2 regions of the Shewanella sp. DNRA4 genome follow, and region 2 is predicted to be linked to the other one. Evidence: predicted binding sites of a transcription regulator. Region 2 holds the regulator's gene; the other holds the start of a gene.
The links. The regulator sigma-54, encoded in region 2, starts transcription at its own class of promoters, with help from an activator protein. The targets are predictions, from matches to a motif close to GTTGGCACGNNNNTNGNNT.

Region 1 (14,900 bases), on a different contig from region 2:
ATTGAGGGCGATGAGTTCGGCTTCATCACAGAGATGTTGAGGGGGAAGAAGTAGGGTTGCTGCTTTCCCATAAATGGACTCAAATAGCGATAAGCCATAACAGCTTAAAATGATCTCTGATTGAGCGATTATCTCTTTAAGGTTGTCAGGATTTTGTTGAACCACTATGGCTGAATTGGGGGGCAGTTGAGGAGCTGGAGCCAGTGGGCCTTGAATCCATAAAATGGGCCAATCAGTACCAATGGAGTCCAGTATCGTTGGGAGTTCTCGGCCATAGCCCAACGCATCGCTACCCCCCGTGAGAACTAGAATTTGTGCTTGCTTAGCCGCTTGTGGAATTGTGCTAAAGAGATAATTTTGCCAGCCAGCGGATATTTTGGGATGATGGGCTGGACAATTGAAGCTTGGAATAAATAGCCAATCCAGTACATCCAGTAGCGGTACCATTTTATCTATGCCCACCCGCTTTGTACCACGCTTAGCTAGCCCTGCTAGCCTATTGGCAAATGATTTTAAGTCGATAAAGTTAGGATGAAAATCAACTAGTACTAATGGATTTTGATCTTCGGTTAATGCGCTGAGCAATGCTTGCTCATCCTCATGCCACACTACTTTTGAGCTTGAGTCTAATCGTTGTCCAGCTTCGCTATAAGCGTGAATATTCACTCCTATGCTTAAATGTTCCTGCAATGCATTGGCAATTAATTCTGAGCGCTTGAAATGTCCTAAACCTATTTGAGGGCCCAGATGACAATAGATACTCGCCTTAGCATAGTTTTTGTTAGCGGCCTTTTGTTGTACATGGGCGTTTATGGCGAACAGAGCAGAATCTTTTAGTAACTCTTCTTGTACCCACTCTAAACTGACAACTGTTTCAGTTGGATTATTTACATACCATCGGCGATAGACTTCAACCATAAAGCGATAGTCAGCATAGGTATCTACTGAGATACGATGGGTAATTTTTCCATAATTACCGCTGTCATCGATGTATAGTTTTGTTAATTCAGGTCTTAATTTATCACCATATCCCACATGCTCCCGTGACATTACACAATCACTAACGGCCATCAACCTATTCCAGCCAGATCTAGTATAAAACCCCATCCCTTCATGGAGTGAAATGACCCCTTCTTTGAGTGTGATAGTGTCTTTATCTGAGGCTTTCAGGGCTCGCAGAGCGTGATCGATAAAATTGGGGTCTATAAGTGGGCAATCACCACAGATATACACGATATAATCAGGCTGTTGTCGCTGGATGATCCTATCAAGCCTGCCCATCAGGTCATTAACATCACCTTCAAAGGGGACACAGGTTAGCTGGTTTTCTTGTGCCCAATTGATTAGGGGTTGATTGAACTCATCTGCAGTTGTGGCAAGTTCTATTACACTAATTGTGCTACACGTCTTTAGGCGCCTTAAAATATGGCCAATGATAGGAAGAGTATTACCTGCGGCATCACAAGCGAGTGGTAGCAAATGTTTACTAGCTAAGCGACTAGAGTTAAGGCGTGCACCAATGATGGCGAGTATTTTGGTCATAGATTAATACTCTCTGGGGTAATACAGAGATTGAAATCGAGTAAATTGCCACCTTCCTTGAGTGTCTCATCGGCTTCGGCTAACGAAAACCATAATCGATTAAGGTATTTATCATCTATTTTTTTACTCGAAATCATGGGGAGTGCAGCACAATTGGCGGGATCCCAAGTTAATCGCACGCCACATTGGCCGCTGCCAAACCGAATTTGGCCAGCAGTAGCACCAATGGCGCTATTTGCCGAAACAATTGAAGAGACAGGAGAACCTTGGTCCATATCCTCTTGTATTTGAAAAAACTCTTCCTGAACACCACCGAGATTGGTCTGGTACCAAGCTCTATTATCACAGCCGAGTAAAGTCAGATAACTGAGTCGGATTGAGGCTTCAGGGCGCTGCTTGTCCTCAAAGAAAAGGCCTGTATGTAAAGATTCATGCTCGATACGGTACCATTTAATGATGGCGCCACTTTTTAATGATTGACGGCAATAAATCACTAAATTGCCCTCTGCGCAGCCCAATTCATAATTCACCCGATTTAGATCGGTGACACGATCACGTGCACGAAATCGTTCCATCAACAAATGATTCGAGTAGAAATCAGCACCATAACTAATATGGTCGAAGAAACCATGGGATAAGGTACCTAGGACGGGTTCAAAGCCGTGGGACTTAAAGGCTAATTTATCAATAGCCAATCCACGGTTACCATTTAGGCTCAGGTGTACCTTAGGGGTACGAATATGCAAACGACGTCTTTGTGTATCGTACTCAATCCGAATATCTTCTTGTGCTTCCCAAGGCGCAAATACTGGCACATCGGCAGGATTAGCAACCAAGTTAAGTTGCTGATAGCGTTTTGCGGTGAGATGGGTTCGCAGATCGCTTGCCCACATACGGCACAAGTTTCGCCAGTCTTGCTCTGTTGCATGTGGATTATGTTCTAGTGTGGCGAATCGTTGATAGCATTGACTATTGAGTAGAAGGTCATTACGACCACTTAATCCCCAGCGGCTAACATTATACTTAGCTTGTTTTTTGACTGAAACCGGATGCTCTGCATTGGTTATTTCCACCGCATCTGATACTTGCCAAAACTTAAGAATGTGTTGAGGTAACTGCCAACAATAGTTGTCCATCCCCGCAAGAGTGTTAAAGAGGGTGGAAATTCGCTGCCATTCCCCTTCAACGTGATCCGCCTCAGTTTGGTAGCGACCTGGACGAAAGTCGAACACTTCGGCATCACTGCCATAAACAGGAAAGGCCAACATGCCAGGTTTGAATATTTTAACGAGATAGTGCAGATAATCCTCTAGCGTTAATTCGCCATGAACATAACGCTGGAACTTTTGAAAAGCGATTGCGTGGTTCCAAATCACCTTAATTGTTCTACCACTTGCGGCTTGTAAACTCTGTGGCCTGTCTAACAGTGTGTTGGACCAGTTTGGATTATGGGAGTAGGGATTATCCCATTCCACCACTACAGTTTCAAAACCTTGGTCGATATAAACATCTAAGAGCCCTGCTGAAACGGCTTGCTCATTGATATAGGCAATTTGAGGACGCACCCCAAGCAAGGTGTGATAGGTATCCTGCCCAAGACGGAGGTTAGCCTGATTGACTTTTGCAGGAACCAAAGGCCCAATAATTTGGCTATCACCGCTGGCGATAAGTTCGCACATCCCTTTTTGGATCAATAGTTTGAATTCCTCTACCCATAGAGGGTCAACCTGTTGAACTGCTTCTAAGGTATAGGCCGTCATTTCAATTCCGACAGGGATACCATTTTGCGCTATCTGTAGGAGTGGCCAATAGCATTTGCGAATGACTTCGGCATGTTGTTCATTTTCAATGGAGGAAAAGGCCAGATTGAGATGAAATACCGTGTAGAGGGCAGTAGTCATACTGGTTCATTCTCATATTCGATATGGATCAACGCCAGCGCAGCTTCTGCTCTAGCTATTGCATCGGTTTTGTTATCGGCACTGGCAATCGCAAATCCAGCTCTTTGCGTATGATTAGCAAGCGGATAAATTACGCTTCCAGGCGCTATAAATAGCGTTAACATTTCTACGCCAATGGCTTGATTTGCTTGAGATACTCCATGAATATTGCGGACTCTACCTAGTGCTAAATCAAGGTAGCGAATAGCGACCGCCCGCTGATATTTAGCTGTAACTTCCTCTGTGGTTAAGGGCTCGCCAAGGGCGAGTTTGATAGCCTTTTCGATAAAATTAACGCCAGTCGCAAGGGGGATTTGCGTGGTCGAAAAGAATCCGCCTGAGAGTCTCCCTGCAATTTCAATCACTTTAGCGCCTTGAGCCGTATAGACCATATCTCCCTTGGCTACGCCTTGGTTGATCCCAAGTGCCTCTGCTGCTCGTTCAACAGTGGCAATAACCTCAGCTTTGATGTTTGCACTAACACCCGTAGGAGCATCGCCGCCATTTTCAATGATAAAAGGCTTAGTTCGAGGGAGCCACTCATAGTTACGGTCGGCAAAACCGAGGGTATAGTAGCGTCCACGATCGACCAAGGTTTCTGTACTGAACTGTGGACCTTCGAGATATTCTTCCAGCATGACCCTTGAGGTTGGGGATTCTCTGGCAGCCAATTCCCATGCACTATCAAGCTCTGAGGCTATCTCTATCAGTTGCACCCCGCGTGCGCCACGGCTATCAACGGGTTTAATAATCAGTGGAAAGCCAATCTGATTGGCTTGACTAAGTAAAATTGATTTATCAGATACATCCGCAAAGCGTGGAATAGGAATCCCCTCTGCTTGCAGCCTCTTTTTCATTGCTAATTTATCAGAAACCCAAAAAGCTGACTCAAGTGACAGGCCTGGCAACCCCAAGTCATTACTGACGATAGCTACACTTAAAGGTACATCGGCACACATGGCGATCGCACCATCAATATTTACGCCCTGTGTTTGGAGTTTTTTGACTTCTGCTAAGATGGCTTGACCATCGTAGGTACTGGCAATAATTGGCCAATCTGCCATGGTAAGTCCTGGGGCGGAGGGGTTGCCATCAGCAATAACAAGTTTAAGTCCCATTTCCTTGGCAATGCGGATACCTTCACAGGCTTCTACGCCTGCACCCACAATCAGTAAATTCTTTGTCATTAATGAGTCCGAGTATCGTCAACATTGTGAAGTCTTAAGGTGAGAATACCTTTATCTCTTAGCCATTTGAGCGCATCAAAAATTTCTTTCTCACTGGCGTAGGATGATATGAGGACACAATCTCCATCCTGCCAATCGATTGTATCTGACGCTTGGCAAATCCACTCACCTTGCCTTAATCCCCACTTTAGTTTGGAGGTATCAGTCAGTCCCGTTATAACGCATTCGTCGATAAGATTAGTGTTGGCAACAATTTGGCATGTATGGATACCTGCACCCCAAAGGAAGATTCGCTTACTCTGCTTAAGTGCTGGTAATATTGCATTTAAACAACCTTGCCAGTACGCCACTTCTTTTGCGCGGTAATCAGACAAAATAGCCCTATTCCGGCTGATATTGGGTTGTGCATCATCACAGTGGTCTTGTGCTTTGGTACTTGCTAGCACGCCAATAATAGGCGAAAGGTTACTGTTGTAGTGCTCGACTAGAGATACAACTGAATAACCCGCTTCGCTCAGACTGCGAACCAAATTATCCCGAGTGTAGTAATTAATGTGTTCGAAAGAGAAAAATCCAGGGCATAGACTGGCAGGTTTAGCCATGAGTGGCACTTCGACATAAATAAACCCCTCTGCCATGTTCTGTTGCAGGTTATGGCATTTTTTTAGGGTATCTTGGGGATGATAAAGATGCTCCAGCACATGGGTCAAAATAATTAGCTCAAATTGTTCGTCAGTGTCAAAATCTTCTGCGCTGCCGTGGATACAATCGATTTGATATAACCGTTTTGCAAGTTCAACTGACGCTGTACCTGGTTCAACGCCTAGGACTCTGCTAATTCCTGCCTCGCGAAAACGCGATAAGGTATAACCGTCAGAGCTACCAATTTGCAGTGCTGAGTTGGGAAGGAAACCTATGCCTCTACGAATAAAACGAATTTGCTCATCAAGATCTCTAATCTTGGCTTCAGTTGGTTTCTCTTGTCTTCCTGGATTAGTGTAAACCGCCATCGAGCTATAAAACGTCATCATTTCATCGAAACTAACCGATGGACTTTGACAAACAGATCCACATTCAGGGCATACAGAAAAACCAATTTCCCTTGGTGCGAGGCCTGGAAGTGCCCAAGTTGTTGAAAAAACAACTTCGGTTTTTGATTGACAAAGAAAGCAATTTCTTATCATTAGAAGAGCATCCTTATCCGAAGTACATTCCGCCATTGGCATTTATGGTTTGTCCACTGAGATAATCACTATCTTGGGAGGCGAGAAAGAGGGCGATTGAGGCTATATCTTCAACTTGGCCAAGACGTCCAACTGGAATTGCCGCTGCTTTTTGTTTGCCTGCCTCGGTATTCAATTCATGCTCAGTCATTTCTGTTGCAACTAAACCTATAGCAATCGTGTTGGCTCTTATCCCATCTCGCGAATAGATTTTTGCAATTGATTGGCTTAGGTTAATAAGCCCTGCCTTGGCTGCGGCATAGTGAACTTGGTTATAGCCTCCCCACTGACCTCCAATGGAGCCAATGTTGATGATTCTGCCAAAGCCATGCTGTTGCATTGCAGGAATACAAGTTTGTGCGAGCAAGAATGGGCCGCGCAGATTAGTGTTCAGCATAGTGGTAAAATCATCGGCAGTAATGTCGCTAAAGGGCTTTTCCTGGGCTATGGCGCCATTATTAATCAGTACATCAATACTTCGATGAAAATATTTTTCGACCTCAGTAATACATTGTTTAATACTCTCAGGTTTTGATTGATCCAATGCAAAAGCGGCTACTTTATCTCCTAAGATGTTAGCTAATGACACGGCTTTATCTTGGTGATTAAGGTAAGTTATAGCGACCCAATATCCCGCCTCCGCAAAGGCTTTGGCGATACCGGCACCAATTCCTCTGCTTCCACCTGTGATCAAAACGAGTTTAGACATTTGATGGATCCCTTGGATTACCTTGCATGTCAAAGTAAGGCCACATTTTATCTGTTGTTTGACCCCCTAATAGCATTGGGAGGACATCATGCTGTGTGGCAATTTCGATATGAAGCAGAATAGATTCATCGGTCTCAATAAATTCAGCCAATGGTTGTTCTAGTTTAGCGCTATCACTACAATGCAATGCTTTAATGCCGTAACCTTGAGCTATTAAGGCAAAATTAGGCGATTGTTTGTTACCACAAGCAGTATCAGTTTCCCAATTCATTAATTGGAATTGAGATACTAAGCCTAATCTGTGGTTATCCAGAACCAGTATTTTGATCTTAAGGCCTAACTCCTTGAGCACGCCCAGTTCTTGGATATTCATTTGAAATGAACCGTCTCCAGCGATACACAAAATGGTGGACTCTGGTGAGTGGATTGCGGCACCTATCGCTGTCGGGAGATCATAGCCCATGGTGCCATGGCCTGCCGAGGTAAAAAGCTGGCGATGGGGGAGGGCAAATCTAAAGTGCCTTGCAACCCAATGTTGATGTGCGCCAACACCTGTGGTGACGATAGTGTTCTCTGGTAAAGAGTTGCTTAGTTTTTCTAGCAAGAGTTTAGGTGCAATTCCTGGGTAATCTGGGTAGGGCCAAGCTAATTGCGCTTTCCACTGCGAAATAGTGTTATGCCATGATGATAGATTAGGTGGTGATAATTGAGCAAATTTGGGGTGTAAGGCATCAAAAAATTGCTCTAGTTCAGCTTGAACAGCCTTATGGTGAGCGATACGACTATCAGTTAATTCTCCAATATCTAAATCGACTCTAAAAATTTTCGCATTGGAGGCAAAGGCTGTTTTCAGTGTGCCAGTTTGGCGAACATCTAATCTGGAACCTAATACCAGTAATAAATCACACTCAGCAATGGCTTTACCTGCTAATTGGCTACCTGTATGGCCATGAAACCCTAATGACCCAGAATCATCGGTGTCCAAAACTCCAACGCCTAGCAAGCTATGGCTCACTGGCGCAGGCCAGTAGTTTCTTAAGGTACGGATTGCATCCACTAATGCGGGTGATGTCATACCATTGCCGCAAATAATCACTGGTTTTTGCGAATGTTCAATGGCATTGATTAGTTCATCTATAAAAGTGCCTAGCTCAGTGTTATTGACTGGATAAGCAACCATTTCGGGAACTTTGATGGATTCAGTTGCTGCACTGCGTTGAACGTCCATTGGTAAGTCAATCGAAACAGGACCTCTTCTGCCTTCTAAAGCCAGTTGCCATGCAATAGGAAGAATAGCGTATAGCTCCGCACTGTTTTTAGGTTGGAATTGCCCCTTAGTGATAGGTTTCATCAATGATGGGGTATCAACTTCTTGGAATCCAGATTGTCTTACTCGTTTTTGGCCTGTGAGGTCGCCAGTACCCACTTGGCCCGTAAATACTAACATCGGAATACCATCAAAATAGGCATCGGCGACGGGCGTTAATACGTTGGTTACACCTGGGCCTGATGTTACTGCCACTATACCTGGTAATTGGGTTAGTTTGCCTTGAGCTAGTGCAGCATAACCGGCACCTTGCTCATTTCGTGAAGTGTAAACGGTTACTCCGAAACGTTTGCAAGCATCTAATAAAGGAGCGATGGTTCCACCGGGATAATTGTGAAATGCTTTAATCCCTTGGTGGGCTAAAAATTCAATAATAGCATCTGCTACTACTGTAATTGGGGACATACTCATTATTCTGATACTCCAAATTTTTCTCTTTGAGACTTCATTGGGCGTAATCCATCTTGCGGATCGGCTCGCCATTCTCTATCTGAGGCTTCGCTGGCAACAAATTGTTTTACTGGGTTTCCATCAATAACAGTTGCAAGTTTGACTCCCTGAATTACCGTTGCAATTTGTTGTGGTAACCAGCAATGACCAGCAGCGTATTCATCGCCTGTTTCATCTAAATCTAAATGGAACTCGACAACATCGGCTTCCCATCTGTGTATGGCCCGATTAATGACAGCACTGGAAACAGTATGATCAGACCATCCAACTTTAACTTGGTAACGATTTCTAAAACTGCCCAAAACGGCTAAGTTACATTCACGTTCTGGGGTTGGATATGCAGAAACACAGTGCAGTAAGGTAATGTCATTGGCACCATTTTCTTTCAAGGTTTTTAACGCGTGATCGATTTCTTCTATCGTGGCCATGCCCGCTGAAATCACAACTGGTTTTCCTGTTTTCGCGCAGGCCGCGAGTAGGTCGTCCCAAAGTAATTCATAGGATGCGATCTTGTAGAAATTCACAAAGGGTTCAAGCTCTGCTACCGCGTCGAGATAAAACGGGGTACAAGAAAACTGAATACCGTATTCATCGCAGGATTGCTTGAGTTGGGGCAGAAAACTGACGGGCAACTCCCATTGTTTACGTTTACGATGCATTTCACTCTTAGATAGAATCTCAGGTGCAAACAGTTCTTCAATTTTAAACAGTTGAAACTTAACGGCATCGCAACCTATGTCAGCAGCTGTTTTGATAAATTCTATGCAACGCTGTAAGTCTTTATGATGGTTACTAGAAACTTCGGCGATAAAGACAGGGGAATGTTTAGTCATAGTGGCTCACACAATGGTGTTGATAACGTATTAACGGCAAATGACAGGGAAGCTTTAAATTAGCGTTTTAGCGACTGACAAGGGCAATGAGCTCATACTCTAAGTAATCAGCAAGATTAAGCCAATCGTGTTGCTCCTGAGCTTGTAGCATTGGCGCCAGCATTTGCTGAAACGAGGGTAATTGCATCAGCTCGGGGTGATGTTTCTCAATTGAATCGAGGCATAAACGAAATTCCACTGATGCCTGAGCTTCCTTGCCTAAACGGAAGGAGTGGGCCGCTTGGCAAAGCATGTCTTCAAGGGACTGTTTTGGTGAAGGTTTTGGCGAATTATGTGGTTTAGACAACATTAAATCAGCTCCTTATATTGCGAACCGCGGATCTTCGCGCCCGATAAACTGGCTTGGTAAAACTTCACCTGTGGATGTTTAGCAATATAGCGTTCTAAATGTCGTAAATAAGCGCGAAGATTTAGATCAGTTGCAATCCGTTGACCTTTACCATTAATCAACCAATGTTTTGCTTCTCTCACCTTTTGTATCACAGCTTCAACCCATATTTTTTCAGATTTGTCTTTGCTTTCAAATGGATAATCATTCCAAAAAGCATGACTTTTATTATTGCAGTAACAAAAGTCACAGCCTAATAGCGTGATTTCTTTAGCATGTAACTTAACGGCTAAATCAATTGCTGGGTGAATCACACTGCCATTTGTAAACAGTCTCAGCTTGGGGTTCAGTTGGGCCATGCTGTCGTAAATTTTACTCGTGCCATAAGCCACAAATCTTGGCCCTAGCCAATGGGCTAATACTTCGGGGGCTACCCGAGGAAAATACACAAGATTGATTTCTTGGGTTTCTGACAAAGGCAAATGATAGGAGGATATTAAACCGTCAATACAGACCACGATATCAGGCTTAATCTGATGATGAAGTAAGCCACGTAAAGCCGTATCCGCAGCAATCAACAAGGGTTTCGATGGGCTTAAACTCAGTTGCTTAAGATAAGCATAATGTTCTTCTAAAGACGGACCTGAGCCTATAACAATTGCTTTGTATGGATTGTAGCTTTTCGTTAAATGGGCAGCATCAGGATCGTTAGTAATAAAAACCTGATTATCGGCAAAGCGCTTAAGGATCTCAGGATCATCGATTTGATGGTGTCGATTGGTGAAATCACGATTAAGCTCCATCACCAAGAGATCCCTCAGTGTGGCATTGTCATCACTGACTAGATTGAGATCTGGGGTAATGGCAACATTCGGAAATTGCAGCGTGGCACTGGGCATCGCATTTAATAGCACATTCGGATGACTGAGCCATTCCCTCTGATCGGTGTAACAAAGCAGCAATGCGAATACGGCTAAGTTTAAAATGCAAACTTCGATTTTTTGATATTGCGGATTATCCGTTAATAGACTCGGCACATCACCCATACCCACGCCATAAACCGTGACTTGGTGAACATTTGAGGGAAGGCTACTAATAAACAGCTGTGCTTCAGTGATGCGGTCATGGCGACTGCTGAGCTGAATACCATTAACACTGATAGTTTGGTTTTGGCCTTGAACTAAGTGCGCATCAAGATGGTCAATTGATTGGCTTTTTATCGCTGCAGCCACAATTGGCCAGCGTTTAGCGATAATATTCAGATTAGTGGCAAATAGTTCAGTCATTCCGTTTCCTCGGAAGCTTTCGTGTTGATATTACCGACATCACTATCTGGTCTCTCCACAGGGACTCGAACCCCGATCGGCCGCTTAGGAGGCGGCTGCTCTATCCTGTTGAGCTATGAAGAGACGCTGGTGATTATACTGGTTTTATCTTTGATTAAAAGGCTTATGATTTAGTTGCTTAAATCTTAAGCGCGATGTCGTTTATCTGTACATTGTAAACCGCATTTTGGTCAACGAGTACGGCTGTTGCACTTTCTTCACTCACTTGTTCAATTTGCACTGTTGCTCGGCTTTTGGTAGCAATGGCACGCATTTCATTGAGTCTATCCGGTAAATTGCGTTGTAACACCACTTGGAACTTATCGCCAACTCGAATGCCATGTTTTCTGCCTAGGTTGAGAATAATCCGGTCTCCTTGACGACTGACTACTTGCCCAAGTAGTGGCCTACAGTTGAGCGTGTTATCAATATCGCGAGTCGCTTCTTGCAGCAGTTGGCTGATATTTTTGCCGTAGGATGAACGCCAAAATCTATCACTATTGGGGGCAACAATGGCTTGTTCCTCAAATTCCCACCGAGCCGATGTGCTGTAGGTTTTGTTCCATACTTCTTCACCGCTAATGCCGTGATAAAGGCTAAGCTTTAATTGGAACTGCCTTTGTGGCGCTTCATCCCACCATCCCATAAAGGTGGCTTGTACTGGATCGGTTGAAATATCAATAATTTGCGGTAGTAAAATGTATTGGCTATCGGTAATTTCACTCAGCCAACTCGGAAGTCTATAGCCGCGGATATCGACCAGTTCTTGTGCGATATCGAGCCTTTCTTTGGCATGGATATGGCTGTATCCAGTTGATGAGTAGCCATCAATACTATTACCGAGTCTTTCGGAGATGACTTCTTCAAATCCTGATAATTGGCCGTAGCGTAATTGTGCTCGATCTTTTATTTGGGCTTGGGGAATAAGGATCGCGGCTTTTAATTGGCCCGTTGGGCATTGTTGTGTTGGGTCATCATTCAGATCGAGCCTGAGCGACACATAAATTTTATTCCCTTGAATGCGTTCACTCACTAACTGAATACTAATCGCTTGAGCGTTACGATTAATGGCGAAGCTGTCTTGCGTGAGATTGCCGTTGGTGGTTTGTTGTTCACTGGATATTTGGATCCCGGTGCTGAGGGTGGCATAGCTAACCGCTTGATTGATGGCTTCTTCCCGCGCTTGGGCGATGTTGCCATTAGTGATGATTGCTTCACCACTGGCTTCGACCCATTCTGCTTGCGCTTGATTAGCTTGAAGTGCGGCCAGTAGTAGGCTGCTAATGATGAGCAAGTGCTTTCTGAGTATGTTCATTAATAAGCCCTTCAGGTCAATTGTGCCAATCAGTTGAGTCAGTTTAATGGCGGTTTTATTGGCTGTAAAAGCAAGTTCCGTGCCTGATTTATGAAATATACCCAAACTATCTGAAGTTGCTGAATAGGTGTCGAGGGTAAAGTTATTGGCACCGTTGTCGATAATCTGGTGAGTGAATCAAGGATTGTATTTTGACTTGGTCTAATATTTGCAATCTTTTTGACTAAAGATTGCGGCTCGCTTTGAGGCGCATTGATATCGATAATGAGGTTATTCCCATGCTAAAGCGTGCGTTCATTCCCCTGGCTCTTTTGGCGCTGATTGGGTGTGCGACTAAACCCGTTGTGCCGCCAAAACCTAGTCTAGTTGATGGCAATGGTTTGCCGCCGACAGCGGTGATTAATCATTTAGCGCAGCGTATTGTGACCGAGCTAGTCAAGCAAAATGATGCATTGCGTCCTGATCAACCTATCGTTGTAACTACACCAGTATTAGTGGGCGACATGACGAGTACGAATGCGGTTGCGCTGCAATTGCAGCAGGGACTCATGGCATCGTTGCACAGTTTTCAATTTAATGTGGTGGAGTTAAATCTCGCCGATGGACTGCGTGTTACTGGTGAGGGCGATTTTATTTTGACGCGTGACTGGCAAAAATTGTCTACTAATTTGCCTGTTGACCATATTGTGGTATCCACGATGAGCCCGACGACTAATGGCTTAGCGATTAATACTCGAATCGTTACCTTAAGTAACAACCGAGTGGTGTCAGCTTCACAGACCTTTGTTACACAAAAAGAATTAAGCAATTATATGCAGCCCTCTGAGCAAGTGATCTCCCACGATGGGATTTTATATCGTCAGTCGGCTCCCGGTATGAATGAAGTGCGTGTATTAGGAGATGGAAAATGAAACGCTACCTGTTGGTGATTGCGGCGCTTCTACTGACAAGTTGTGCCTCTAGAGACAAGTATGTGCAGTGGGAAGATGTTCCTCCATCTAGCTTCCCTAAGCTAACGGCAATTGGTTATGCCCCGTTAGCGACTCAACCAGCGAAAGAGCAATCTCAAAGAATGTTGATGGCGATGCAAGCATCCAAAATTGTGGCTTACCGTGAGCTAGCTGAACAAGTATATGGTCAAAAGATCACCGCTAACAGCAGTGTCAGTGATTGGATGCTAACCGATGATAATGTTAAAGCTTCAGTCACTGGGGTGATCCGCGGCGCAAGAGTAGTTAAAAGTTATCCCGCAGGTGAGCATTACGTTACTGAGTTAGAACTTGATTTTTCTAAGGTATGGCAAATCTATCAGCAGCAGAGTCGGCCACAGAGAATTAAAGAAGTCACTTACTTTTAAGGTGTCATCTCCTATCAACCAGAAGACAAGCATGAGATGGTTTGGATACGGATAATCGATAAACAAAAACCGCGCTTAATAAGCGCGGTTTTTGTTTGAAATCCGTTTGTACTTATAACGCCTTACGCTTTTAGATCATTGCCTAAGCTTGATATTGTTGAGGTTTTACCTTTATCGTTATACGTCAGCGTGGTGGCATTTCGGCTCGCCTGCAAGGCTTGTGCAAAGCGGTTTAGGCTTGCAAGATTCATCTCGATCAAACTAGCATTTTGCGCGTTGAGATCTTTGCATTCTGCGAGAGCCTCTTTAACCACTGCCATTTTATCGGATAGCTCAACTTGCTCCGTGAGTAAGGCTTTATCGCTGTGACTAGCCAGCAAGTCATCATTTGCTTTAAGGGCTTGTAGACATGTTGATTTTTGCTCAGCAAGCGACAAAAGCAAATCGGCGTTTTGGTCAACCAAAGCGCCTTTTTCCTTAAGAATAATTTGTTTAAGAACAGCCAAATGGGCGTGTTGTTGATCTACCAGTTTAGCTATTTCTGTCATAGTTACTCTTTATTAAGCTCATTTAATTCTGCTTCGAAGCTGGCAATATTCGCAGCCAACTTTTCGGGATCAATTTTATAACGACCTTCGGCAATGGCTTGTTTTATTTCGGCCACCTTCTTTTGGTCGACTTCAGGTAGACTGGCCATTTTGGTTTGAGCTCCTTGTAACTGTTGAGCTTGAGCCGTAATGACAACAGAGTCACCTTTTAGTTGAGTTGATTTAGCCGCTACCTGAGAGGTTTTCTCGCTTTCGCTGCTTTGTTTAGTGCTGTTTGAACGGACTTGTGCGGCCGCTCCGGCGTTAAATTTGCTAATATCAATTGCCATTTTAGGCTCCAGCGTCATGTATACGGATTTCTTAACTGGGGTATCGGCAGCTTATCGAAAAGCTTTAGCTTATTTTACATTCTAACTTCTACTTCGCCAATCGCCGTAATTATGGCATCTAGCTCTTTGTTAGAACTGCTATTTTTGATTCGAATTTGGTCGCCGATATTACCATCTTGCAGCGCCTCTCCCACAGTTTTTAGTACGAAGTTATTTGAACGCACATAAATCGACACTGTGTCATTTTTACAGACAAAGCAAAGGTTGTTCGCAAAAATAGGATAATTTTTCGCGACTCGGCGTTTAACTCTAACGCCTGTAAGCTGATTAGTATCGCTAAATTGCATACCACGCAAACTATTTTGGTCAACATAGCGGATCTCGACCTGTGAAGGACTGATTAATTCACCTGGCGCTAAGGTTTCGG
Region 2 (14,900 bases):
AATGTACTAAATATTGTAGGCTATTATCCAGACTCGAAGATGAAAAAAGCGGAAAGGTTTACAGCAGCTATGAGTGATGCAGGTCATGCATCAATTGGTAGCTTTGCTGATTTTGTCTTTTCCAGAGACATTGCTTTTGTAAAGAAAACTAGAGCAGCATATGAGTTTCTCCAAGCAAAAGCTCAGGTTATCGAAGTAACAGTCAATGATGTATTATAAAGCATTGAAGAGTGATTCCACCGCTTGGCATTTTAAGTTCAAGATTGGGTTTTGTGTTTACGGTACAATGATTTAGCTTGAGTGGTAGCGTTGCTCATATCTTAATGTGGCGTTATGACAACTAGGTTGCTTTGGAGAATATGATGGCGATTACAAGTTTTAGTATAAAGTTTGACCGTGAGCTAGATGCTTCACAATACCTCCAACTACTTGGTTATAATATCGAACAAGATCCGGAACTTAGGTTTGTTGATAAAAATCTTCGGATTTTTATCCATAATGATTTGATGTGTCCTTCATGTGGTATCAAAGGTGCGGTTCTAGTCTCTGGAGCGAAAGGTCAACTAAGTGAGAAAAAACTTAAGCAACCTCACTTTAGGTTCATTGCAAATGATGGTTCTGACATTCATGATGAATATTGCGATTTACGAGAAATAAAGCCATTTAAAGATATTTCTTGTGAAAAAATCAATTTTTTAGAAAGCAAAAGTTTGGCAACTAAGTTGATAGGAGAGTATGTATCAAAAGCCATTTCCAATGGTTTTATTAATCGGCAGGATATAGCCAATTTTAGAGTTTGGCATATGAATATTAAAAAGAAAAATATGGTGAAGTTGTCTTTACGTGAGGATAAGATTTTTCATTATTCGACGATCTATTGTCGAAGAAATAAAAAATTTGATGAGTTTCATCCAAAGCTTGGTGAGGTTAAAAATCTAAATTGGAAAATTTACGCTTTAGACCGCATCGCGACAAAAAGCATGGCTATATTCGATGAAGTATCTAAACATACTAATTCGTGCGTAAAAGAAGAAGATCTAAATAAGCTTGTAACAAAGCATGAATTAATTTTTGATGTGCGATTTTTAAGTGATAAGTACAAGTTAATGCTTAAACTAAAAAGTTTCATTTCTAGGAATGTTGAGGTTAGTTTTAAAACTACGTATGAAACTTCATTTCTCGACGCATTTACAGGCGTATTGTTATACGTTAATAATTGGGACTATCAAAAATCTCTCTTTATGTTTATCGATATTTTAAATGCTAAATGTGATAACGGCGCATTTACAGACAATATCATTGCTTTGAATCCATTCAAAGACTTTCAAAAGCTCGAATCGATCCTCAATATGAACGATGTTAATGAATGGTTGCTAACTAAAAATGAGTTAGACATAGAACTTAAGAAAGAAGTAGTGACTTTAAAAAGTGAGTACGAAATGTGGAAAACTTGCTAGTGTAGTCATATCAAAGCAATTCAACTGTGATTCGCAAGGCTTGTTTACGACGTAATGGTTTAGTCAAGTCGCGACGTTGCCCATAGAAATTTTAATTCGAAATGCCCTAAGTTGAACTAAAAGTCTAACTTGAAAATGTCCCTTTCCTTTTTAGCTAAACAAATTACGCGCAATAAAAAACCAGCACTTGGCTGGTTTTTTTATTGGGAGCGAATCCTACGCAAATGTTATTGCACACGTTCTACATGTGCGCCCAATCCTTGGAACTTCTGCTCGATATGCTCATAACCGCGATCTAGGTGATAGATGCGATCGACGATGGTTTTACCATCGGCAACTAAGCCTGCGATCACCAAGCTTGCCGACGCACGTAAATCGGTCGCCATTACCTGCGCACCACTCAAAGACTCAATGCCTTGGATAATGCAGGTATTGCCTTCAAGCTCCATGGTCGCGCCCATACGGATAAGTTCTGGCACGTGCATAAAGCGGTTTTCGAAGATGGTTTCGGTAATGGTGGCCGTGCCCTGGGCTAATACGTTGAGCACGCAGAACTGTGCCTGCATATCGGTTGGAAAACCAGGATATGGTGCCGTCTTGATATTTACCGCTTTCGGACGCTTGCCTTCCATATCGAGCTCAATCCAATCTTCACCTGTAGTGATTTTGGCACCCGCATCTTCGAGTTTCGCGATAACAGACTCTAACGAAGCAGGGTCAGCCTTTAAGCAACGGATACGACCACGGGTCACAGCGGCGGCCACGAGGAATGAACCGGTTTCAATACGATCCGGCATCACGCGGTACTCACAGCCCTGTAGACGTTCAACCCCTTGAATACGCAGTGTGGCACTGCCCACACCGGTGATCTTTGCGCCCATAGCAATCAAACAGTTAGCTAAGTCGATCACTTCTGGTTCACGGGCCGCGTTTTCAATCACGGTTTCACCATCGGCAAGTGCCGCGGCCATCAACAGGTTTTCGGTCGCGCCTACGCTCACCATGTCCATAAAAATATGGGCGCCCTTTAAGCGACCATCGACACGGGCCTTGATATAACCTTCTTTCACTTCAATCTTGGCGCCCATCATTTCGAGGCCATGTAAGTGAAGGTTTACTGGACGGGCGCCAATGGCGCAGCCACCGGGTAATGATACGTCTGCGGTGCCATAGCGGGCTAATAACGGCCCAAGGATCAGAATCGAGGCACGCATGGTCTTAACGAGGTCGTAAGGAGCACAAAACTCATTAAGGTTCTTGGTCGAAATACGGATCTTACCTTCGCCCAACTCATCCACATCGGCGCCTAGGCAGCGCAGCAATTTACAGCTGGTGCTCACATCGCGCAAATTGGGGACATTCGACACAATAAAATCAGTCTCGGCTAACACGCCTGCCATTAGAATCGGCAGCGCAGCGTTTTTAGCGCCGGAAATAATCACATCACCAGCAAGCGGAGGGCTTGCTTGAATCGCTAATTTATCCACTTTTCCTCACTACTAGCTGTTGAAAATTTTCTCGCGTTTCCATTGAGTCGGCGTGAAAGTTTTAATCGTTAATGCATGTAACTCACCGCTGGCGATATAGCTCATCAGGGGTGCATAAATGGCTTGTTGTTGCTTTACGCGGCTCATACCGTCAAAACATTCACCCACGGCAATCACTTTGTAGTGGCTGCCATCGGAGCTGGCGTGCACTTCATCGAGTGCTAACGCGTCACGTAAAATCTGTTCTATTAAGCTGCATTCCATGAAATTCGGTACCTTTTCAATTCGCTTCTTCGCTGAAGAAGGATTGTAAATCATATAAATCGATTAATTTTTTTAACTGCTCCGATGCCGAGCACAGCTTCAGTGGCGTGCCATGCTGGCGCACTAACGCCAGCAAAAATGCCACACCAGCACTGTCGCTGTACTCCAGTTCGGCGAGCGACAACATTTGGGTATCTTGGCTTAACAGGCTTTGCCTTTGCGGCCATAGCACGACCACTTGCTCCTGTGATAAACGCCCTTTTAGGTGGCAAATGTTACCCTGTTGCACAAATTCAACCACGGCGCTTACTTCCCTGCTTTAGGCTTTTTAGTCACTTTGTCTTTGGTGCGCTCTTCCAGCATCTTAATCACTGAATCAATCCCCTGTTGGCGGATAAGGTTCGAGATTTCAGATTGCTTAGAGGACAGCAAACTCACGCCTTCAGCGACTAGGTCAAACGCCTTCCAAGAGTCATCCTTGAGGCGACGAACTTTAAACAACAGCTTAATCGGCGGACGACCCGCTTCGATAATCTGTACGTTTACATCGACAATCTTCTCATTGCTGAAATCACTACCAGGCGAAAACTCCACTTTTTGGTTAGTGTATTCGGTAAAAGCTTGGGCATAGGTTGAAACTAAGTAGCCTTCAAAAGCATCGACGAAACGATTGCGCTGATCTTCAGTCGACTCTTTTAAATACTGACCTAACACTTTGTAAGAGGCGTATTTATAGTCGATGTAAGGCATTAATTCTTCACGCACAATCACCTTGAGATGATCCGCATCGGCGTCAATCAACGCCTTGTCTTTGTGGAACCGATCGAAGGTTTTGTTGGCAACAGATTTCACCATGGCATAAGGATCCATAGTGTTAACCTGAGCGTCATCCGCCAGTGCGGTCGTTGCAGTAAACATCCATACTAACGGCAGTAATAAGCGCGATAAGCGTTTAAACATAGCGGTAACCCCTATTTATCCTTTGAACCCATACTATATAAGAACTGACCAATCAGATCTTCTAACACTAATGCTGAGCGAGTATCGTCAATTTTGTCGCCATCCTTAAGCATACTCACGTCATCATCGACAAAGCCCGGTGTTAATCCTAGGAACTGCTCACCGAGCAAACCTGAAGTTAAAATAGCTAAGCTACTGGTTTCAGGAAATTTATCGAAACGCTTGTCCATCACAATCGTCACCACAGCCACCAGTTTGACTGGGTCTAAATCAATCTTACTCACGCGGCCAACCACGACGCCGCCAACCTTGACCGGAGAGCGAACCTTCAAGCCACCGATATTGGTGAAGTTGGCGGTGAGGGTATAGCTACTGTCGCTGGTCTGCACTTCGATATTGGCGACTTTAAACACCAACACTAAAAAGGCTGCTAAGCCCGTTAAGAGAAACACACCCACTAATAATTCAATTTTTCGTGTCAACATGCTCAGTTACCACTCTGTTAATCCGTCGATCTGTATCCTTGGCGCTGCAATCCGTTAGCGGCCAAACATCAGGGCTGTTAGTAAAAAGTCCAATGCCAGTACGGCGAGGCTCGATTGCACCACAGTTGAAGTAGTTGCACGGCTTATCCCTTCTGGATTCGGCACCACTTGATAGCCGCGGTATAAGGCAATCCAAGTCACCACCACGGCAAATACGCCACTCTTAATCAGGCAGTTCACTATGTCTTGGCGCCATTCTACCGAGGCTTGCAGAATCGACCAGAAGGCACCACCATCGATACCTTTCCATTCCACGCCCACTAAATGGCCGCCATAAATGCCTACCGCAGTAAACATCAGCGCCAACAACGGCATGCTTATTACACCCGCCCAAAAGCGTGGCGCAATGATTTGCCGCAGTGGGTCAATCGCCATCATTTCTAAGCTGGATAACTGCTCAGTGCTCTTCATCAGGCCGATTTCAGCGGTGAGCGCCGAACCCGCGCGGCCTGCAAATAGCAACGCCGTAACCACGGGCCCAAGTTCACGCAGTAAACTTAAAGCCACCATGGGGCCTAAACTTTCTTCCGTCCCAAACCCGACTAAGATGTTGTAGCCCTGCAGCGCTAACACCATGCCGATAAACAGGCCGGAGACCACAATAATGACCATAGATTGTACGCCGACCACATAAATTTGGCGCACTAATAATGGAAAGCCTTTACGCACTTGAGGCCAACGAACAATCGCGCCCCACAGCATTAGGCCCGCACGGCCAAAACCGAGCACTAACTCGATAGTGCTGCGGCCAAGATCGGCAATACTGTCTAATAACTTCACTTGCCAACTCCTTTTGCCAATAATTCTTGCTGATAATCCTTTGCCGGATAATGGAACGGCACAGGACCATCTGGCGCTCCTTGAATAAACTGCTTGAGCTGCGGATTATCCGCATGCTTTAACTCCTCAGGCGTGCCATGGGCAATAACTTTTTTATCTGCAACCACATACACATAATCTGCAATCCCGAGCACTTCATCCACATCGTGGGATACCACAACCGAGGTTAAATTAAGTGCATCGGAAAGTTCGCGGATAAGCTTAACCAGCACGCCCATAGAAATAGGGTCTTGTCCGGCAAAGGGTTCATCGTACATGACCATTTCTGGCTCAAGGGCTATCGCCCGAGCTAAGGCAGCGCGGCGCTGCATCCCACCGGATAACTCGCTGGGCATCATTTGCGCGGCGCCCCGCAACCCAACGGCCTCAAGTTTCATCAGCACGATAGTCCGAATAATCTCTTCGGGCAGGCCTGAATGTTCACGTAGCGCAAAGGCAACGTTATCGAAGACGTTAATATCGGTGAATAATGCGCCACTTTGAAACAACATACTCATGCGCTTGCGCAGTTCGAATAATTCGCTACGGCTCGCCGCATGCACATCCTGTCCATCGAACAACACTTGGCCGCTATCGGGCGTTAATTGGCCGCCGATAAGCTTGAGCAAGGTGGTCTTACCTATACCACTCGGTCCCATAATGGCGGTGACTTTGCCCCTAGGGATAGACAGGCTAATATCTTCATATATGACACGCTGGCCACGGCGAAAGCCCAAATGACGGATCTCAACCAACGGCGTTTGTTCTTGAGTCATGCTTGATTCCGATATTTGAAAAGAGGTGGCCTACGCTTCCTGCCCAGACCAATCGAAGAGCCGCAAATTGTACGTAATTGCGCTTTAACCTACAACAGAATCGACACTATCGTCCTGCGATACTTTCAATTTGCCTCATTTCCAGCGAGAATGCGCCCTAAGTTTTCGCTCTGTGAAGCTAAAGTGTTACTTAATGTTTTCAGCTGTGTTGATAAATTAGCAAAATGGTTTTGTAAACGCTCACGACATAAGCTAATTGACACAAAGATTATGTGAGTACAACTTAACTTAAAAACGCTATTGAGTTCTGCAATTAAGCATCAAACTGGCCATCATAGTTACCTTACTCACTGCGGGTGGCAAAAGGGAAATACCAAAGACGATGATTTTGCTCAAGGCATTCAATGGCTAAACGATATATTCTGCCCTAATGCCTAGGCGCAGAGCTTAAACAATAGCATGCGACTCAAAGTAACAAGCCGTTAATTTTATCATCTTTATCGCGTACCAAATTGTGCTATTCCAATCCCAGACGGGGCGACAAAGACAATGCAAGAAGAGAGATAGACATGGTAGACCAATCACAATTGCGCCAGTGGGGCTGTAAAGTCATCGATATTGAAAAATCGGCCCTCGACAATCTTTATCAATATGTCGATTCCGTTGAATTCGCCCAAGCCTGCGAGTTAATCCTCAACTGCACCGGCAAAGTCATCGTGATGGGGATGGGGAAATCTGGCCATATTGGTAATAAAATCTCTGCTACCCTCGCCAGCACTGGCACCCCAGCCTTCTTTGTGCATCCTGGCGAAGCCAGCCATGGCGACTTAGGCGTACTCTCTGATAATGATATTATCCTCGCCATTTCGAACTCGGGTGAATCGAGCGAAATCCTTGCGCTGATGCCCGTTATCCAACGTAAAGCCATTCCCGTTATCGCCATGACGGGCAAACCTGAGTCCACGATGGCACGTTTGGCCAAAATTCATTTATGTATTGAAGTGCCTGAAGAAGCTTGTCCGCTCGGGCTTGCGCCAACCTCGAGCACCACCGCAACCTTAGTAATGGGTGATGCGATGGCCATTGCGCTGCTGCAAGCCAAAGGCTTTACTCGGGAAGACTTTGCCATGTCTCACCCAGGCGGTGCCCTAGGGCGTAAGCTACTGTTAAAAGTCAGTAATGTCATGCATAGCGGCGATGACTTACCACTGGTTAAACACGATATCTGTATTACCGATGCCCTGTATGAAATATCCAAGAAGGGCCTAGGCATGACGGCGGTGATCGATGAACAAAACAAACTCGTGGGTATTTTTACCGACGGCGACCTACGCCGCGTTATCGATGCCCAAGTCAACCTACGCACCACGCCTATCGCCGATGTGATGACGCGAAACTGTGTCACAATTACTGAAAACGTCTTGGCAGCACAGGCGCTGCAAGTGATGGACTCAAAAAATATCAACGGCCTGATAGTGATAGATAAAGACAATCATCCTGTCGGCGCGCTCAATATGCTCGATATGGTCAAAGCGGGAGTCATTTAATGCCACAGCAAGGATTTTACGGCCCGATCAGCGATGATGTGTGGCAAAGAGCGCAAAAAATTAAACTGCTGATCTGCGATGTGGATGGGGTATTTTCTGACGGCCGCATTTATTTAAGCAACTCGGGTGAAGAGCTCAAAGCCTTCCATACCCGCGATGGTTATGGCGTGCGTTCATTATTGACCAGTGGCTTTAATCTGGCCGTGATAACAGGCCGCCAGTCTAAAATTGTTGAAAACCGCATGACGGCCCTCGGTGTAACCCATATTTATCAAGGTGTGGATAATAAATTTGTCCCCTATGAAGAACTGCTGTCGCTCTACAATGTCACACCAGAAGAAGTTGCCTATATCGGTGATGATATTGTCGACCTGCCAGTGATGAATGTCGTCGGTCTTGCCGTCTGTGTCGCCGATGGACATCCCTATGTGCGCCAACACGCCCATTTTGTGACCCAGTTAAATGGTGGTCATGGTGCGCTCAGAGAGCTGACAGATCTATTACTTCTGAGTCAAAACAAATTTACCTCAGCCCATGGGATGAGCATATGAGTCGTGTGACCCTCGCCATTATTGCTTTTTTTGGTACTGCACTAGTGCTGTATTGGCAGGTCCAACAAAAACGCGGTGGCGATACCGATAGCAGCCTGAATGATACAGACAGACCCGACTACATTATCGAAGATCTGCGCAGCATCGAGTTTAACGAGCAAGGACAAGTCAATAGTCGCGTCACGGCAAAGCACATGGAACACTATGAGCTTAAAAACCAAACCGACTTTATTCAGCCTGTCTATCTTGTGTATCCCGACCAAGGTAAAGCAAAATGGCAGATCAGAGCCGATCAAGGTCGACTCAACAAAGATACTGGCAAGGTTGCATTAGAAAATAATGTTATTATCGATGCCATCAGCCCTGGTGAACCGATACAAACCTTGTCCACCAGTTTTTTAGAACTCGATCTCAACACAATGATAATGACCTCTGACCGCATCATTTACGTCACAGGGAAAGATTTTAATATTCAAGGGCAAGGCCTTTATGCCGACCTTAACGCGCAGGAAGTGCAATTGACCAGTCAGGTAGTAGGAACCTATGAAGCAAAATAACATATTACTTGCCAGCCTAATGCTAATGATAAGCATGAATGCCTTCGCCAAGATCGGTGACTTACAGCAAGAAGTGAAAATTAAAGCCGTCAGTCAAACCGCAGACATTAAAAACAATCAGATCATTTTCTTCGGTCCCGTTGAAGTTGTTCAAGGCTCAATTAAAATCCATGCGGATCAACTCCGTGCATTTTCTGTCGAAGGCGAAAATAGTAAAGTCTTACTGGCTACTGGAAATCCGGCAACCTACAGCCAAATCCTTGATGATGGCCGCCCTGCATCTGCTAGCGCCAAAGAGATTCGCTATGAAATGGCCACTCGGACGTTGACCCTAACTGGTACAGCGACCCTAGACCAAGCGGGTAGTCAAGTTACAGGCAATTTAATTCGTTACGATATTATTCAGCAAAAACTGATCGCCGAAAGTAGCGGCAATGGTGATGATCGCGTAATTACCATTATTCAACCTGATAACTATCAGGAAGAACTCAAAAATACACCAACAGATAAACCTGTGAAAAAACAGGATTCTAAATGACCCAAATCACCTTAAAAGCACAGAATCTCGCCAAGAGTTATAAGAGTCGTCAGGTTGTCAAAGATGTCAGCCTGACGGTCAAAACGGGTCAAGTCGTCGGCCTACTCGGCCCTAACGGCGCGGGCAAAACCACCACCTTTTACATGGTCGTGGGCTTAGTTAAAAGCGATAAAGGCCATATCTTTATCGACGATGATGATTTAACCGCCGATCCTATGCATCTGCGTGCCCGCAAAGGTATTGGTTACCTACCACAGGAAGCGAGTATCTTTCGTAAATTAACCGTACACGACAACATCATGGCGGTACTGCAAACCCGTAAAGAGCTCAATAGTGACCAGCGCGAAGAAGCACTAGAGCAACTGCTAGAAGAGTTCCATATCACCCATATTCGTGACAGCCAAGGCATGTCCTTATCGGGCGGTGAACGTCGCCGCGTCGAAATTGCCCGCGCCTTAGCGGCCAACCCCAAGTTTATTCTGCTTGATGAGCCCTTTGCGGGCGTTGATCCGATCTCCGTTATCGATATCAAAAAAATTATCGAGCAGCTTAAGAGCCGAGGCCTTGGTGTACTGATCACTGACCACAATGTGCGCGAGACCTTAGACGTCTGTGAACATGCTTACATTGTGAGTCACGGTAATCTTATTGCCGAGGGCACACCCGCAGAGATCTTAGACAATCAGCAAGTTAGGGCGGTGTACTTAGGTGAACAATTCAGGCTATAGTTACTAAAACAAAGCTAATAAGCCTTGAATTTGAGAGCGCTAGGCTCCATCCATATGATATCAAGCGACCTAAACTCACAATAATAACCTAGGGATCAGCGGTAACATGAAAGCGTCACTCCAGCTCAAACTGGGTCAACAGTTAACCATGACGCCACAACTTCAGCAGGCCATTCGCCTGCTGCAACTGTCGTCATTGGAACTGCAACAAGAAATCCAGCAAGCCTTAGACTCTAATCCTCTTCTCGAGCTGGAAGAGGAGCAATTTGACGCGCCTAGCGAACGTAAGCAAGATATCGCCGATACCGACTTTAGCGAAACGACTGCCCAGCCACAGGAACAAGATAATTCAACCGTGGACATTGCCGAGTCGCTGACCAAAGAATCTCTGCCCGAAGAGTTACCCATGGATACCACTTGGGATGAAGTCTTTACCGCATCGCCAAACTCAGGTTCTGGCGCTAGCCGTGAAGATGACATGCCCTTCCAAGGGGAAACTAGCGAGGGGTTGTACGAACATTTAGAATGGCAAAAAAACCTCACGCCCTTCTCTGAAACCGATTTAGCCATTGCCACCGCGATTATTGATGCCATCGACGATCAAGGTTATCTCACTCAAAGCACTGAAGATATCCTCGAAGCCATGGGCAATCCCGAGATTGAACTCGACGAAGTTGAAGCCGTGCTCAAGCGTATTCAACACTTCGACCCCGTTGGTGTGGCGGCAAGGGATTTAAGCGAATGTCTGCTTATTCAACTCTCCCACTTCTCGCCGGATACTCCACACCTCGAAAACGCCCGCATGTTGATCAAAGATCATTTAGATCTGATCGCCGCTCGCGACTTTAGGCTGTTAATGCGTAAGACCAAACTGAAAGAGGACGAGTTAAGGGACAGTATTGCGCTGATCCAAACCTTAAATCCTCGCCCCGGTTTACTCATCACCCCTGTCGATGAAGAATATGTGATCCCCGATGTATCGGTGTCGAAGAAAAACGGCCGTTGGGTGGTCGAATTAAACCCTGACTGCATGCCAAAAATCAACGTAAATCAGCAATATGCAGCCATGGCGCGCAGTACCAAAAGCCAAGCCGATAGCCAATTTATCCGCGGGCATCTGCAAGAAGCCAAGTGGTTTATTAAAAGCCTTGAAAGCCGTAACGAAACACTGCTCAAGGTGGCAAACTGTATAGTGCAATATCAACAGGGTTTCTTCGAATACGGTGAAGAAGCCATGAAACCTATGGTCCTAAACGATATCGCCGAGGCGGTAGAGATGCATGAGTCCACCATTTCACGGGTGACCACACAAAAATACATGCATACCCCAAAAGGACTTTTTGAACTAAAATATTTCTTCTCAAGCCACGTCGGGACGGATGATGGCGGTGAGTGCTCATCCACAGCAATCAGAGCTTTCATTAAGAAACTGGTTGCAGCGGAAAACCAGAAAAAACCATTAAGCGACAGCAAGATGGCTCAACTTCTGGCAGAACAGGGAATTAACGTTGCGCGCAGAACCATTGCGAAGTACCGAGAAGCGATGCTTATTCCCCCTTCCAATCAGCGTAAAAGTTTATAGCCTATTGTGAGTATCGGAGGACGTTTCTATGCAAATAAACCTAAGTGGACACCATATCGAGATTACTGAATCGTTACGGGCATATGTTGAGGAAAAGTTTTCAAAACTTGAACGTCATTTCGAACAGATCAATAATGTGCACGTTGTGCTCAATGTTGAGAAAATGCAACAAATTGCCGAAGCGAGAATCAACCTCACCGGTGGTGAAGTCTTCGCGACTTCAGAGCATGCAGATATGTATGCTGCCATAGACGTCCTGATTGATAAACTTGATCGTCAGGTTATTAAACACAAAGAGAAGTTAACAAAACACTAGCAATGGAACTTCGTACCATACTGCGGCCGGAGTGCACAACCTGCGCCACTCCGGGCAGTAAGAAAAAGGTACTGGAACTCATCAGCGACTTAGCCGCTGCCCAGTACCCCACCCTCTCATCTCAAGAGATCTTCGAAAGCCTCGTGGCGCGCGAAAAGATGGGTAGCACAGGTATAGGTAACGGTATCGCCATTCCACATGGTCGATTAACCGATATAACACAACCCATAGCGATATTGATAAAATGTGAGGAGCCGATAGCCTTTGATGCTATCGATAAACAACCCGTCGATATTTTATTTGCACTACTCGTGCCTGCCGACCAATGTCAGCAGCACCTAAGTACCTTGTCATGCATGGCTGAAAAGCTCAGTGACAAGCAAATATTAAAACAATTGCGCAAGACGCATGATGAAACGGAACTCTATCAGGTAATCATTGGATGAAACTGGTCATAGTGTCAGGGCGTTCAGGCTCAGGCAAATCGGTCGCACTTAGAGTGCTTGAAGATCTCGGCTACTATTGTGTCGATAATTTGCCTTTGCCGTTGATTGGCAGTTTGCTTGAACAGCTCAAAGGCAGTAACGATCTCGTTGCTATCAGTGTTGACGTGCGTAATTTACCAGAGCAAGACAAAGTGCTGGTTAAACAGCTTGCCAGCCTGCCTACGGGCACTGAACTCACCAGCTTCTTCTTAAACTCCAGCGATAAAGTGTTGCTCAAACGCTACAGTGAAACGCGGCGCTTACATCCCTTATCGAAGAGCCGAGTGTCACTGCAAGAAGCCATCAAGCTTGAAGGCAAATTGCTCGAGCCGCTGTCACAGCAGATGGATCACTATATAGATACCTCGAATCTGAATATCTATGAACTCAGCGACCAAGTGCGGCAAATACTCCTTGGCAGTGTCGATAAGGAACTGGTGATCAACTTCGAGTCCTTCGGTTTTAAGCATGGTATGCCGACCGAAGCTGACTTTATGTTTGATGTGCGCTTTTTGCCAAATCCCCATTGGGAACCGGAGCTTAGACCTCTCACCGGTTTAGATGAACCCGTAGCGGAGTTTTTAAATCGCCAGCCACTGGTGAATAAGTTCATCTGGCAAATCGAGAATTTGCTCGAAACCTGGTTGCCCCATTTAGAGCGCAATAATCGTAGCTATCTCACGATTGCGATTGGTTGCACAGGTGGCCAACACCGCTCAGTCTATGTAGCCGAGCAACTAGCTAAACGTTTTAGTAATGGCAAACATAAAGTCAATGCGCGCCATCGAGAGTTGAGCCATGCCAAAACTTGAGCGCCAAGTCACCATCTGCAATAAACTCGGCTTACATGCCCGCGCCGCCACAAAGCTCGTAGTGCTTGCTTCTGAGTTTGATGCCAGCATTACGCTGATCCAAGGTGAAAAACAGGCCTCTGCCGCCAGTGTATTGGGTTTACTCATGCTCGAGACGGGCATGGGTAAAACCATCACCCTCATCGCCGAAGGCCCGGATGCCGAGCCTGCACTTAATGCCATTTGTGCCCTTATCGACGCTAAGTTTGACGAAGCCTGCTGATGGTATCATCTCGATGATCCCTGCCGGTATTCAGTATCCTGTTTGGTATTGATTTCAGCACCTTATACCAGTAAAACACATTTGTGACTCGACGCCCTCCCGTGCGCTAAATTACAATGTACTGCTGCGCTTTGGCTTAAGTCCTCAATAGCTAAACGCCAACCCATCCACCGCCGCCATGGAGGAAACATGCCTGTAGAAGCCTCAGACAGTTTACAAGCCGAACACCGTCTCGACCAACTGAGTCAAGCCCTCAACAGTGGTATGTTTGTGCATGTCAGGCAAATGCTACAAAATATGGCGCCGTCAGATATCGCATTGATTTTAGAATCGTCACCTCCCAAGGCTCGGCAAGTGTTATGGCAACTCGTCGATCAAGATCAGCTCGGGGATATTCTCGATGAACTCAGCGAAGAGTTAAAAGACCCGCTGATCAGCACTATGAGTCCAGAGCGAGTCGCCAAGGCTACCGCCAGCATGGATACGGACGATCTGGCTTATATTCTGCGAAGCCTGCCAGATACTGTGTATAAACAAGTATTACAGTCGATGAGTCTGCAAAACCGCCAGCGAGTCGAGCAAGCGCTCTCTTATCCCGATGAGACCGCAGGCAGCTTAATGAACACCGACACAGTAACCTTAAGACCCGATGTCAATATCGATGTGGTACTGCGTTATTTGCGCCAACGGGGCAACCTGCCCGACACTACCGATACTTTATACGTGGTGGATAAACACGATCGCGTGCTTGGTGGGGTCAAACTTGCGGATCTGCTCACCTGCGATCCCAATACTCATATCAGCAGCATTATCGATACCGATATCGAGAGCATTCCCGTGGGCATGTCCGACAGTGAAGTGGCGCAACTGTTCGAGCGCCATGACTGGGTGTCAGCGCCCGTGGTCGATAGTGAGGGCAAGTTGCTCGGCCGGATCACCATCGATGACGTGGTGGATGTTATCCGTGAAGACGCCGAGCACTCTATGATGGGGATGGCGGGGATGGACGATGATGAAGACACCTTCGCCCCAGTACTCAAAAGTACCTTCCGCCGTTCGCTCTGGCTCACTATCAACCTATTTGCGGCTCTGCTGGCGGCCTCTGTCAGCAATATGTTTGAGGGCACTATTGAACAGTTTGCCACGATTGCGATTTTAATGACGATTGTACCGAGCATGGGCGGCGTCGCAGGGAACCAAACCTTGGCCCTAGT

Region 1: a site for sigma-54 is predicted at 12,384-12,402, ahead of HG547_RS10470 (FlgO family outer membrane protein). Genes of this name have one in related genera too.

What each region holds. Positions count from the first base shown of each region.
Region 1 is NZ_JABAIP010000008.1:121,860-136,759, reverse strand. Features, by position in the region: gene HG547_RS10525 (glycosyltransferase family protein) at 1-1,542, opposite strand, end outside; gene HG547_RS10520 (glycoside hydrolase) at 1,539-3,443, opposite strand; gene HG547_RS10515 (ATP-grasp domain-containing protein) at 3,440-4,669, opposite strand; gene HG547_RS10510 (class I SAM-dependent methyltransferase) at 4,669-5,895, opposite strand; gene HG547_RS10505 (SDR family oxidoreductase) at 5,867-6,601, opposite strand; gene HG547_RS10500 (thiamine pyrophosphate-binding protein) at 6,594-8,339, opposite strand; gene HG547_RS10495 (N-acetylneuraminate synthase family protein) at 8,339-9,211, opposite strand; gene HG547_RS10490 (hypothetical protein) at 9,279-9,560, opposite strand; gene HG547_RS10485 (6-hydroxymethylpterin diphosphokinase MptE-like protein) at 9,560-10,885, opposite strand; tRNA gene HG547_RS10480 (tRNA-Arg) at 10,933-11,008, opposite strand; gene HG547_RS10475 (flagellar assembly protein FlgT) at 11,064-12,239, opposite strand; gene HG547_RS10470 (FlgO family outer membrane protein) at 12,518-13,150, shown strand; gene HG547_RS10465 (LPP20 family lipoprotein) at 13,147-13,596, shown strand; gene HG547_RS10460 (flagellar protein FlgN) at 13,719-14,144, opposite strand; gene flgM (flagellar biosynthesis anti-sigma factor FlgM) at 14,147-14,473, opposite strand; gene flgA (flagellar basal body P-ring formation chaperone FlgA) at 14,548-14,900, opposite strand, start outside.
Region 2 is NZ_JABAIP010000003.1:78,239-93,138, reverse strand. Features, by position in the region: gene HG547_RS04075 (hypothetical protein) at 1-219, shown strand, start outside; gene HG547_RS04070 (hypothetical protein) at 360-1,457, shown strand; gene murA (UDP-N-acetylglucosamine 1-carboxyvinyltransferase) at 1,685-2,944, opposite strand; gene HG547_RS04060 (BolA family protein) at 2,957-3,208, opposite strand; gene HG547_RS04055 (STAS domain-containing protein) at 3,225-3,509, opposite strand; gene HG547_RS04050 (ABC transporter substrate-binding protein) at 3,515-4,168, opposite strand; gene mlaD (outer membrane lipid asymmetry maintenance protein MlaD) at 4,180-4,653, opposite strand; gene mlaE (lipid asymmetry maintenance ABC transporter permease subunit MlaE) at 4,708-5,493, opposite strand; gene mlaF (phospholipid ABC transporter ATP-binding protein MlaF) at 5,490-6,308, opposite strand; gene HG547_RS04030 (KpsF/GutQ family sugar-phosphate isomerase) at 6,878-7,855, shown strand; gene kdsC (3-deoxy-manno-octulosonate-8-phosphatase KdsC) at 7,855-8,406, shown strand; gene lptC (LPS export ABC transporter periplasmic protein LptC) at 8,403-8,963, shown strand; gene lptA (lipopolysaccharide transport periplasmic protein LptA) at 8,950-9,501, shown strand; gene lptB (LPS export ABC transporter ATP-binding protein) at 9,498-10,229, shown strand; gene HG547_RS04005 (RNA polymerase factor sigma-54) at 10,336-11,811, shown strand; gene hpf (ribosome hibernation promoting factor) at 11,840-12,127, shown strand; gene ptsN (PTS IIA-like nitrogen regulatory protein PtsN) at 12,130-12,573, shown strand; gene rapZ (RNase adapter RapZ) at 12,570-13,424, shown strand; gene HG547_RS03985 (HPr family phosphocarrier protein) at 13,411-13,686, shown strand; gene mgtE (magnesium transporter) at 13,876-14,900, shown strand, end outside.